DNA from 4 places in the Yersinia sp. SCPM-O-B-9106 (C-191) genome. Region 4 is predicted to be linked to each of the others. Evidence: predicted binding sites of a transcription regulator. Region 4 holds the regulator's gene; each other region holds the start of a gene.

Region 1 (3,191 bases), 1.9 Mb from region 4:
CGCAGATGAAAGCGATAAACTGCTGCTTGCCGGAGAGATAGAAAAATCCTGCGATAACAGCGGCAGGATGGGTTGTATACAATAGAGTAGGGCAAAGGTGGCTAAACCAGCGGAAAAAAAAGCCAGTGTGACGCGCATAAACTCTGGCGTACCGCGTTGAATATAAGGGCGTTTTCGCGCCGCAATTAAGCGAGTGGTAGCATCATTTACTGGATGGGATGGCACTGCGGTATCCGTCGTCGGAGCGCGCAAAGAGGGAGTCACGGTATTTCCTTATCAATAATACAGGTGCTGCGGGAGCAAGGGGCCAGCTAATAACAAAATCATAGGAATAGCGGAGTTTTTTGTCTAATATATTAATCATTAGTAATAATACTTTAAAAGTATCAATGGGGTTGAATGAGTATTGAACTCAGGCACTTACGTTATTTCATTGCGGTGGCAGAAGAGTTGCACTTCGGACGAGCTGCAGAGCGCTTGCGTATTTCTCAACCACCATTGAGTCAACAAATTCAAATTCTGGAAGAACAAATTGGGGCGCGGTTGTTTGCCCGCAATAACCGCAATGTCAGTCTGACTCAAGCTGGCGAACTGTTTTTAAAAGAAGCTTATCAAATTCTGGCGCAGGTAAATTCGGCATCTGAGAAAGCTGCGCGGCTGCATCGCGGAGAATCCGGGGAACTGACCATCGGTTTTACCTCATCCGCCCCTTTTATTAGCACAGTGTCCAAAAATTTGCGGGCTTTTCGTCAATTACATCCGCAAGTCCATATTAAAATGCGTGAAATCAATAGCAAACAGCAAATTGAACCATTATTGGACGGGCGACTTGATCTTGGCGTAATGCGCAACACTCGCTTGCCAGATGCATTGCAATACCGTCTGCTGTTACGTGAGCCCTTAGTCGCGGTGGTGCACGAAGAAAGTCCGTTAGCCGCTTTGCCCCCAGGCCGTATTAAATTTAGCGCCTTGGCTGAACAGCCTTTTGTGTTCTTTTCGCGGGAGGTTGGTACCGCACTTTACGATGAGATTCTTGCATTGTTAGCCCGCGCCGGTATCACGCCTTATATTACGCAAGAAGTCGGGGAGGCGATGACGATTGTCGGTCTGGTTTCCTCAGGTTTAGGTGTTTCTATCTTGCCCGCGTCATTTACACGGGTAAAAGTGGATGGGGTGAAATATTTACCCTTGGCGGAAGCCAGTGCCACTACCGAGGTGTGGTTGGTTAATCATAAAAATCGGCCAGTGACCGCGCCGGCAGAAGCATTGATTCGCCTGATGATGGCGGATCTTCCCGATGCGGCAGTTTAGTCTGCCGAGAGTCAATAATGGTGGCGGCTGTTTTTTTAAGCTTATTTCGTGTGAATAACCAGCACGGAGTCAAAGGGTATGGGTGATTATGTGCAGTAAATCACATAACTAATCAAATAGTTGACGCCATATGCTAAAAGCCCCAACATAGCCCATAATCTTTATTTAGAAGCGCGAAAAATACTCGGTGACAGAGAAGGAGCCGGTTTAGTGATAACGGATGGACCGCCTGGGCATATTGATCAAATCAAGCAAACCAATGCAGGGGCTGTTTATCGGCTGATTGATTTGTTCGGCCCGATATCCCGTATTGAACTGTCTAAAAGGGCGCAACTGGCCCCCGCCAGTATCACCAAGATTGTGCGGGAATTGGTTGAAGCGCATCTGGTGAAAGAGACCGAATATCAAGATGTGGGCAGCCGTGGGCGGCCAGCAATTGGTTTGGTGCTCGATACCGAGGCTTGGCACTACGTCTCTGGGCGAATCAGCCGAGGTTTTATTACTCTCGCATTGCGTGATCTCAGCAGTAAACTGGTCGTCGAAGACCAGATTCCATTACCGGATAGTCATCCAGAACCTTTACTTAACCGTATTCTCAGCGAAGTCGAACAGTTCTTTATCCGGCATCAGGAAAAACTTGAAAGGCTGACTGCCATCGCCATTACCATGCCGGGCATCATTGATGCGCCAGCAGGTATTGTGCATAAAATGCCGTTTTATGACGTCAATGAGATGCTACTTGGCCCGGCGTTAGAAGAGTTAACTGGGTTACCGGTTTATCTGCAACATGATATTTGCGCTTGGACGATGGCTGAAGCTCTGTATGGGGCTTCGCGCGGCTGCCAGAATGTTATTCAAGTCGTGATTGATCATAATGTTGGCGCTGGGGTGATTACTGCTGGCCGAGTATTACATGCGGGTAGCCGTAGTGTTATTGAAATTGGTCATACTCAAGTTGACCCTTATGGCAAACGCTGTTATTGCGGTAATCATGGTTGCCTGGAAACCGTTGCCAGTATTGAAAATATGCTGGAAATTGCTCAGCAACGATTAAATGGCTCAATGAGTTCTTTATTACATGGCTCACCACTGACCGTTGAATCTTTATGTGATGCGGCTTTAACTGGTGATCAATTAGCTAAAGATATTATTTTAGGTGTTGGCCATAGCGTCGGGCGAATTATTGCCATTATGGTCAATTTATTTAATCCAGAAAAAATTCTGGTTGGTTCACCATTAAATAAAGCGGCCTCTATTCTCCATCCCGCCATTGCATCTTGTATCCGCCAGCAAGCGCTTCTAGCTTACAGTGAGAATATTCTTGTTGAACCGACCGCATTTTTTAATCAGGGAACCATGCCCGGAGCGGCACTGGTAAAAGAAGCATTATATAATGGCTCATTGTTGGTGAAATTACTCCAAGGATAGGGCGTCACTAATAATTAAGAGTTAATTATTAGTGAGTATATAGGCCATATTCCCAGTGTTATTGGGCACTATCCGTTAAAAATATCACCCAGTTCAGCAAAACATTGCGCTAACGCAAGCTGTCTGTTGTCGGCATCGCCTAGACTTTTATCTATGTTATCAATTTCGCTAATATTAGGCGGAAAGACTTGAGTCGACGTGGCCAGATTGCGGAGTATTGTTATGTTAACGCGTGTTTTTGTGACGGGTACCGACACAGCTGTTGGTAAAACCGTAGTGTCACGGGCCTTACTTCAGGCCTTAAGCCAAAATGGCAGAACAGCTGTGGGCTATAAGCCGGTAGCGACAGAGAGTCAAGAAACTCCGGATGGATTGCGTAACCAGGATGCACTGATTTTACAAGCTTCATCTTCAATTGAAGTGGATTATCAGGAAGTTAACCCATACCCACT
Region 2 (3,191 bases), 1.7 Mb from region 4:
CGGAAATTGGTATTTCATTAATCTGGTCTCTTTATGCATGGTTATCAGTTGCTACGGACGGTATCTGACAGTGATGGGGCGTTGTTCAGAGATTTCTCCACTTCGGTTTTCAGCAATGAACGTTCATAAGCACGCAGGAATGGCAGATAGATCAGGGCGGAAACCATCATACATATCAAGCACATCACTACAGGACTAAAGGCCCAGTTCGCCGCCCAGGATGCACCAATCGGCGCTGGAGTTGTCCACGGAGTCAGAGAGACCACTTGAGCCAACCATCCCAGTTTGGTTGCGGAATAAGCCAGAATGGCATTGATCATTGGTACGCAGATAAAAGGTATGAACATTATCGGGTTCATAATAATTGGAGCACCGAACAAGATAGGTTCATTAATATTGAAGAAGCTTGGTACCACACCTAACTTACCAATGGTGCGTAAATGAGTGACTTTGCTACGCAACAGTAAGAAAGCCAGTGGTAATGTGGAGCCGACGCCACCAATCAGTAAATAGTGATCCCAAAAACCTTGCAGATAGATGTGCGGTAAGGTTGCGCCGACGGCCAGTGCGGCCTGGTTTGCAGCCAGATTGGTCATCCAGAATGGACTCATGATGCCCGTGACAATCAGTGAGCCGTGAATACCGGAGAACCAGAAAATTTGGCACAACAAGACTGACAGTAACATCGCCGGTAAAGAGTCTGATGCAGAAACCAATGGAGCCAGTAAATGCATGATAGCTTCTGGAATGATCATGCCGGTCTGCGATTCAATGAATAAATTGAGTGGGTGCAGTGTGGCAATAATAACCAATACCGGGATCAATATTTCAAAAGAGCGTGCGACACCTGTTGGCACCTCTTTCGGTAAGCGAATAGTAATATTGTGTTGCTTCAATGCGGCATAAACACGGGTGGAATAAATAGCCGTAATCAATGCCGTGAAGATCCCTTGACCAGAAAGATACTGAGTCGAGATTTTGCCGTCGGCAAAGGGGGCTGCAACAAGCAAAAATGCCATAAATGCCAGCAAGCCGGTCATTACCGGGTCGAGATTAAACTGTCGCCCCAGACTTGCACCTACCCCCACAGAAATGAAAAATGTCATGACCCCCATGCTCAGATTGAATGGCAGCATGAGCTGTTCACGATAGGTCTGAGAAAAATCCAGCCACGACCGGGCGAATCCTATGGTGGTATCAGCCGAAAATGGAGGGAAAATAAACACCAGCATAAATGAGCCGATGATCATGAAAGGCAGTGCTGCGGTAAATCCATCACGGATAGCAATAACATATTTTTGCTGTCCGAGACGTCCGGCTAACGGAGTAATAGATTGTTCAATAACAGCAACCATCGATTGATAGAGAGAACTCATTTGAACACCTTCTTAGTGGGTCGCGTTAATGAGCGACAGTGCATAGTCCAGGACTTTATCGCCACGCTGCATTCCGTAATCCATCATATCGATGGACTGGACGGGAATACCGTGAACAGCAGCCTTTTCTGAGAGCATACCTAACATGTATTTCACTTGCGGCCCGAGCAGAACGACCTGATAGCGTGGAAACTGAGTATCAAATTCAGATACGCCAAAAGCATCAATCTCGACAGCTATTCCTCTCTCCTCGGCAACTGTCCGCATCTTCCTCACCAGCATGCTGGTGGACATACCGGCGGAACAACACAACATAATCTTGAACATCTACAACCATCCTCAAAATATAAAAAACAGTGTGGAAAACGTTTCTGACACAATGCGGAAACCGTTTTCCAATTGGGTAATGCGGTTGTTTCGGCAATGATTGGATATCATACGGAAACCGTTTTCCATCCAAAGAGAATAGAACTGTGATAGCCATCAAAGTCCAGTATATAAAGGAATTATTTATTTGATGAACATCACAGGTTTTAGGTTTTGATAACTATTTTGGATAGTGATGGAAATTCGGTTTCCATGGCAAATGGAAACGATTATACTCAGGAAACTGCAATTGTTGGGCCGGAGCTGTATTTAGGAATGACAGGCAAGGACTAAAGCCTGCCGAGGAGAGAATCATGTCTACAATCAACGATGTATCACGTTTAGCTGGGGTTTCTAAAGCCACAGTGTCACGAGTGTTGAGTGGTTCACGTGGCGTTAAGGAAGCTAGCCGCCTGGCCGTATTAAAAGCGGTCGATGAACTCAATTATCGACCAAATGTTATCGCGCAATCATTATTAAGTCAGTCAACAGGCTGTATTGGTGTTATCTGCGCGCAGGAAAACATAAACCAAACAACTGGTTATCTGTATGCGCTTGAAAAACATCTGAGCCAACATCAAAAGCATTTGCTGCTGCGTTTTGCCAATAACAAAGCTGAAGTTATGCAGGCACTGGATGAGTTGACCTGCGGTTTGTGTGATGACGTGTTGATCATTGGTGCCCGTTTCCCACTTAATCTCGCGGATGAAAGTATTATTCTGGTCGATTGTATGGATGTCGATGCTACTAATAGTATCCATTTCGATCATGCTTTTGCCGCAGAAACCGCCTGTAATTATTTAATAAAACAGGGCAGAAGAAAAATTGCCTTAATAAATCCTGATACCAGCGGGTATGTGGATGAGGTGTTATTAGGTTATAAACGAGCACTGGAAAATAACTTTTTGCCTTTCAATCGTGACCTGATTTTTATGGATTCGTCCTCTTCATCGGTTGCGTTGCAAGTGCTGCTTAATAGCAGTGCGACACTCAATTTTAATGCTTTGTTGGTTGCTGATGAGCGAGAAGCACAAAGTGTTATTCCACAGCTTCAGGCGTTTAATAAATCCGTTCCTGATGACATCATGGTATTTAGCTTGGCCGGGTCGTTACATTATCCGGGGGTTCCAACCATTCCTGCAATTGAATATTCTATGGACGCAATGGCGGCGAAAATAGTGGCATGGCTTAATGAGAAAACCAAAAGTGTGCTGGGTTCCTATGCATTACGTGGGGATTTAATTATTCCAGATATGCCCGCCAGGAAATGATTTCTGTTTAAAACAGCGCTGTGTCAATCTCAGCGCTAAGCAGGGATAAAAAATGAGTGGAACTGTGATGAGGCTCCGCTTTTACCCCTCCTCTGTGTCTATCATGTCTGTTGTAACAAATCTGTAGCAATTGAAAGTCTACAGATTCTTATATCCCCTTTTCGCTTGGTTTTGCAAT
Region 3 (3,191 bases), 140 kb from region 4:
GTTGTTGAAGTGACACGTTAATCAGTGATGTCGGCACTCTCAGGTGCCGACCATTGAGTAGCAAAGCTATACTGATAAGCATCCCGATATCCTGAACGGCTGATTGATAAAGTCTGAGCCTGCGTGATGTCGGATAGCTCATGAGATTGAATCATTTATGAAAATAGTCATCGCCCCGGACTCTTATAAAGAAAGTTTATCCGCGCTAGAGGTTGCGGTGCAGATTGAAGCGGGTTTTCGCACCCAGTTTCCTGACGCGCACTATATCAAGTTGCCGGTTGCTGATGGTGGCGAAGGCACAGTAGAAGCCATGGTCGCGGCGACTGCTGGCAGAATTATCAAGGTCGATGTGACCGGCCCGTTAGGGGATAACGTCGATGCTTTTTACGGTATCTCCGGTGATGAAAAGTGCGCATTTATTGAAATGGCCGCCGCCAGCGGGCTGGAGCTTGTCCCCATCGCGCAGCGCAATCCACTGAAAACCACCTCCTATGGCACGGGTGAACTGATTTTGCACGCGCTGAATCAGGGGGTGAAACATATCATTATCGGTATCGGTGGCAGCGCAACCAATGATGGTGGCGCAGGTATGGCGCAGGCGCTGGGGGTTAAGCTGCTGAATAAGCAGGGCCAGCCGCTGGGGTTGGGGGGCGATAAACTGGCTGATCTGGATGTGATTGATATCACCGCCCTCGACCCCCGTATTCAGCAGTGCCAAATTGATGTCGCCTGTGATGTCACTAACCCGCTAACCGGCAGCGAAGGGGCCTCGGCAGTTTTCGGGCCGCAAAAAGGCGCGACACCAGACATGATCGCCCAACTGGATGAGGGGTTATTGCACTATGCTGGCGTGATAAAACGTTATCTGGATATTGACGTTGATCAGGTTGAAGGGGCGGGTGCGGCAGGGGGATTAGGTGCGGCACTGCTCGCATTTTGTGGGGCGACCTTAAGCCCTGGCATCAATATTGTGACGGATGCGCTCGGTCTGGACGCACTGGTGCGGGACGCCACTTTTGTGATTACTGGCGAAGGGCGCATCGACAGCCAAACCATTCACGGCAAGGTTCCTATTGGGGTCGCCAGAGTGGCTAAACGTTATAACAAACCGGTGATTGGGATTGCCGGTAGCCTGACAGACGATGTGGATGTGGTGTATGAGCAGGGTCTGGATGCGGTATTCAGTGTGATTTACAGTATTTGCACTTTAGAGCAGGCGCTGGATAATGCCGCCGATAATGTGTTCCGAACCGCACGGAATATCGCCGCGACACTGGCGATAGGTATGGCGGCGGGCAAAGCCTAATTTGCAGGTGATCAGGGCTGACGATGGATTGGCCCCGATCTCCTGTCTGACCGCCCCTATTTCCCACAACACCCCGCTGGTATTCGCCATTTTTGTGACCCTCACCGCAACTCTTTCTCTTCATGATGTAAGTTGGGCATTTGTCCAATGTAATCCCTCGTCAGACCTCATATGCTGGTGCATCAGCCCAGATTGAGGCCCTTCCATGAGTGTATATAATCTTGACCCCCGACTAGCCCAAGAGATCGTCACCCGTACCATGAAGATCATTGATACCAATATCAATGTAATGGATGGCAAAGGGCGGATCATTGGCAGCGGCGATGAAGAGCGCCTCGGCGAGCTGCATGAAGGGGCGCTATTGTCGCTCTCTCATGGCCGGATCGTCGATATTGATGACGCGGTGGCTCGCCAGTTGCACGGCGTGAGGCCGGGGATCAACCTGCCGTTGCGCCTTGAGGGGGAGATCGTCGGGGTGATTGGTTTGACTGGCAATCCGGGCCAACTGCGCCAATATGGCGAACTGGTCTGCATGGCCGCAGAGATGATGATGGAGCAGGCGCGGCTAGTGCATCTGCTGGCGCAAGACAGCCGTTTACGTGAAGAGCTGGTACTCAACCTAATTCGTACTGAAGAGATATCACCCGCGCTGATTGAATGGGCGCAGCGGCTTGGGGTAGATATCAATGAGCCACGCGTGGTGGCGGTGGTGGATGTGGACAGCGGCCAGTTGAGTGTCGACAGCGCCATGTCGGAGTTGCAGGAGCTGCAAACCCTGCTGACGACGCCGGAGCGCAACAACCTGATCGCGATTGTCTCCCTGACTGAAATGGTGGTGCTGAAACCGGCACTGAACAGTCATGGCCGCTGGGATGCTATTGACCATCGGCGGCGGATGGAGTTGTTACTCTCCCGCATGACGGAGCGAGGCCGCTTGCGGGTGCGGCTCTCATTGGGGAACTTTTTTACTGGCCCCGGCAGCATTGCCCGCTCATACCGAACAGCCCGCACCACGATGGCGGTGGGCAAACAGCGGTTGCCGGAGCAACGTAGCTATTACTATCAGGATTTGGTGCTGCCGGTTCTGCTGGACAGTCTGCGCGGCGGCTGGCAAGCCAATGAGCTGGCGTTGCCGTTAGCCAAATTGCGGGCAATGGACAGCAATGGCCTGCTGCGCCGGACGTTAGCCTGTTGGTTTCGCCACAATGTACAGCCGACGGCGACGGCAAAAGCGCTTTTCATTCACCGTAACACCTTGGAATATCGGCTGAATCGTATTTCGGAGCTGACAGGGCTGGATTTGGCGAACTTTGATGACCGTCTGTTGCTGTATGTGGCCTTGCAGTTGGGGGAACAGGAGTAGCGGGGTGAGCAAAAGTCGTGGGGTGAACAAACAAGGCCGAGTCAGTGACCCGGCCAAGAGCAGTGCAGAAAGTCGCGGTGCAGAAAGTTTTAGGTCACAGGCGCGGGGTTAAACACTGCCAAGGCATTGCGCAGCCCCCACTGATCTGACCACGTGCGCTTGCGGTCACTGGCAATATCCAGAATCAATTCAAATAATTGCTGGCCGACCTCTTCAATGGTTGCATCACCAGTGGCAATGGTTCCGGCGTCGATATCCATCAAATCATGCCAGCGGTTAGCCAGATCAGTGCGCGTCGCCATTTTGATCACCGGCACTGCCGCTAGCCCATAGGGGGTGCCGCGCCCGGTGGTAAATACCTGCACGGTAATGCCAGAGGCCAATTGTTGGGTGCCGCAGACAAAATCACTGGCGGGTGTGGCGGCAAATATCAGCCCTCGCTGAGTTGGGCGCTGACCGGGAGAGAGCACTTCCGCAATGGCGCTGCGGCCCGATTTGGCAATTGAACCCAGTGCTTTCTCA
Region 4 (3,191 bases):
GCCTGTCCACTGAGGATCTAACCCCATGGAGTTACAGCTAATATGTCAACTAAACATCCGGTTATAGCCGTCACCGGCTCAAGTGGCGCAGGGACGACGACAACCAGCCTGGCGTTTCGCAAAATTTTTCAGCAATTGAATATTCGCGCGGCGCAAATTGAGGGCGATAGCTTCCACCGCTATACCCGCCCAGAAATGGATACCGTCATCCGTAAGGCACGGGATCAAGGGCGTCATATCAGCTATTTTGGCCCAGAAGCCAATGACTTTGGTCAGTTAGAAGACAGTGTGGAAGAGTACGGCAAAAATGGCTCGGGGCGTTCACGTAAGTATTTGCACACTTATGATGAAGCTGTACCTTATAACCAAATTCCGGGCACTTTCACCCCTTGGGAGGCGCTGCCAGAACCCACCGATGTATTATTTTATGAAGGGCTGCACGGCGGAGTCGTGACCGAGCATCATGATGTGGCAAAACATGTAGATTTACTGGTCGGCGTGGTGCCCATCGTCAACCTGGAGTGGATTCAAAAATTAGTCCGGGATACCGGTGAGCGCGGCCATTCCCGTGAGGCGGTGATGGATTCCGTGGTGCGCTCCATGGACGATTACATTAGCTACATTACGCCGCAGTTCTCGCGCACCCACATTAACTTTCAGCGCGTGCCGACCGTCGATACCTCAAACCCATTTGCTGCTAAAGCCATTCCCTCACTGGATGAAAGTTTTGTTGTCATTCATTTCCGAGGTTTGGACCAAATCGATTTCCCCTACTTATTGGCAATGCTGCAAGGGTCTTTTATTTCCAATATCAACACGTTGGTTGTCCCCGGCGGGAAGATGGGGCTGGCAATGGAGCTGATTATGGCCCCGCTGGTGCAGCAATTGCTGGAAGGCAAGAAGATCGGATAATTCTTCTGTCTTGGAGCTGCAGGTAGGCGGTTAGCAACTCTGCAGCTGCAAGGGCGAAGGATTTATTTAGGCGATTTCGCGGATCTCAAAACTGTGGGTAATAGTCGCCGCTTTCCCTAACATCAAAGAAACCGAGCAATATTTCTCTGCTGAAAGCTCAACTGCACGCTCAACAATTTTATCAGTCAACCCTTTGCCGCTGACAATAAAATGCAGGTTAATTTGGGTAAACAGGCGCGGTGCTTCTTCCCGGCGCTGCGAGGTTAATGTCACTTCGCAATCGCGCACATCGTTGCGCCCCTTTTGCAAAATGGAAACGACATCAATTGCGCTACAGCCCCCCGCCGACATTAACAACATTTCCATCGGGCTAGGGGCTTTATCTCCTGCATTTCCATCCATTAAAACTTGATGACCAGATGCGGATTCACCTAAAAATGTCAGCCCTTCAACCCACTTTACACGTGCTTGCATAACTCATGCTCCCGGTTAAATTTTCTCATTCAGACTACCCTTTCATTTACAAACTGGCAATGTAACCCGATGTTCATCATGCTGAAGCGATACAACACAAGACACCGACCTCATCCTGTGCTACAAACAGAACCGAAAGTGTTGTATTTAGAATTAAATAGGGTAGCTTCTCAATACTCAGTGAAGGGTTTCTACTCGGTACGCATCTTGGCTATACCTTTCGGCAGTTGAGCAAATTAATATGCTAAATGAAAGTGTATTTTATAAGCACGCCGTACAGGGAACTCTGAGCCCTGTTAAGTTAGGCTGCGATAACAACAGAGGATAACAGCGAATGGTTCTCGGCAAGCCACAAACAGACCCGACTCTCGAATGGTTCCTGCCTCATTGCCATATCCACAAATATCCATCGAAAAGTACGCTAATTCACCAAGGTGAAAAAGCCGAAACGCTTTACTACATCGTGAAAGGCTCCGTTGCGGTGCTTATCAAAGATGAAGAAGGTAAAGAGATGATTCTCTCCTATTTAAACCAGGGAGATTTCATCGGCGAGCTTGGATTATTTGAAGAAGGCCAAGAACGTAGTGCTTGGGTTAGGGCAAAAACCGCCTGTGAAGTGGCTGAAATTTCTTACAAAAAATTCCGTCAGCTGATTCAGGTTAATCCAGATATCTTGATGCGCCTGTCGTCACAAATGGCGAATCGCTTACAGATAACATCTGAGAAAGTGGGTAACCTCGCCTTCCTGGATGCCACTGGGCGCATTGCACAAACGCTGCTTAATCTGGCAAAACAACCGGATGCCATGACCCACCCAGATGGGATGCAGATAAAGATTACCCGCCAGGAAATTGGTCAAATAGTTGGCTGTTCCCGCGAAACTGTGGGGCGGATACTAAAAATGCTAGAAGATCAAAATCTGATCTCCGCGCATGGTAAAACGATTGTCGTTTACGGCACTCGTTAATTCCCTATAAACTGGTGCCGATACCCTCGGCACCAGTTTTCTTCTATACCCGTTATACTTCAAGCTGCATGTGTGTTGGCTGCTTTCACTACTCGGCCCGTCCATGGGCCTCGCCTCTGCGAGGCCGCTGCAAGCAGCGTTCAAATCTGCTCCCAGCAGATTTGTCACCCCAGTCACTTACTGGTCGTTGACCTTAAAGTAAGTAGATTCTTGGGGACTCGCTCAATTGCCGCCTTCTGGGTATATGTTATGTAATTAATAAATCTCTGGGGCCTATATGAATTGGCAACGGCTTATTTATCATCCTGAAGTCAATTATGCACTCCGCCAGACACTTGTTCTCTGCTTGCCGGCGGCATTGGGGTTCGCGATAGGCGAATTGCGGTTGGGGTTGATGTTCTCCCTGATACCCGCCTGCTGTAATATTGCAGCGCTAGATACCCCCCATCAACATTTCTTCCAGCGACTGATTGTCGGCGGGGCTATCTTTACTTTCAGTAGTTTTCTGACTCAACAACTGCTGCTGTGGGATATTCCATTACCTGCGGTGATGCTTGGCTTGGCATTAATATTGGGTGTCAGTGGCGCTATCAGCCAGCTCAATGGCCGCCTGCTCCCCGCCGCACTTATCGCCGCTATTTTTAGCCTCAGCATGGTAGGCCGTACGCCTATCTGGCAAGCGCCATTGATGTGTGCCGTGGGGACTCTCTGGTATGGCCTATTTACCTGGCTATGGTTCCGGTTATGTAAAGACCAGCCGATCCGTGAGCCATTGAGTCAGCTTTATCATTTGTTGGCCGATTATTGTGATGCTAAATACAGTTTGTTGGGTCAACAT

What was found. Region 4 encodes CRP, which controls carbon source genes, mostly activating them, when cyclic AMP is high. Its sites were predicted from a motif close to ATGTGANNNNNNTCACAT; they were not measured.
Positions count from the first base shown of each region.
Region 1: mlc (ROK family transcriptional regulator Mlc) is a predicted target of CRP. The motif match lies at 1,400-1,417, and genes of this name have one in related genera.
Region 2: OP863_RS13640 (PTS sugar transporter subunit IIB) is a predicted target of CRP. The motif match lies at 1,889-1,906, and genes of this name have one in related genera.
Region 3: OP863_RS01925 (CdaR family transcriptional regulator) is a predicted target of CRP. The motif match lies at 1,399-1,416, and genes of this name have one in related genera.

Region 1 covers NZ_CP110791.1:2,183,658-2,186,848, forward strand. The annotation lists gene OP863_RS10000 (MFS transporter) at 1-225, opposite strand, end outside; gene OP863_RS10005 (LysR family transcriptional regulator) at 400-1,311, shown strand; gene mlc (ROK family transcriptional regulator Mlc) at 1,522-2,739, shown strand; gene bioD (dethiobiotin synthase) at 2,962-3,191, shown strand, end outside.
Region 2 covers NZ_CP110791.1:2,989,227-2,992,417, reverse strand. The annotation lists gene OP863_RS13650 (glycoside hydrolase family 1 protein) at 1-18, opposite strand, end outside; gene OP863_RS13645 (PTS sugar transporter subunit IIC) at 45-1,376, opposite strand; gene OP863_RS13640 (PTS sugar transporter subunit IIB) at 1,389-1,703, opposite strand; gene OP863_RS13635 (LacI family DNA-binding transcriptional regulator) at 2,057-3,013, shown strand.
Region 3 covers NZ_CP110791.1:424,915-428,105, forward strand. The annotation lists gene garR (2-hydroxy-3-oxopropionate reductase) at 1-1, shown strand, start outside; gene OP863_RS01920 (glycerate kinase) at 158-1,306, shown strand; gene OP863_RS01925 (CdaR family transcriptional regulator) at 1,512-2,669, shown strand; gene garD (galactarate dehydratase) at 2,759-3,191, opposite strand, start outside.
Region 4 covers NZ_CP110791.1:280,259-283,449, reverse strand. The annotation lists gene OP863_RS01100 (phosphoribulokinase) at 43-912, shown strand; gene OP863_RS01095 (OsmC family protein) at 979-1,386, opposite strand; gene crp (cAMP-activated global transcriptional regulator CRP) at 1,721-2,353, shown strand; gene OP863_RS01085 (YccS/YhfK family putative transporter) at 2,631-3,191, shown strand, end outside.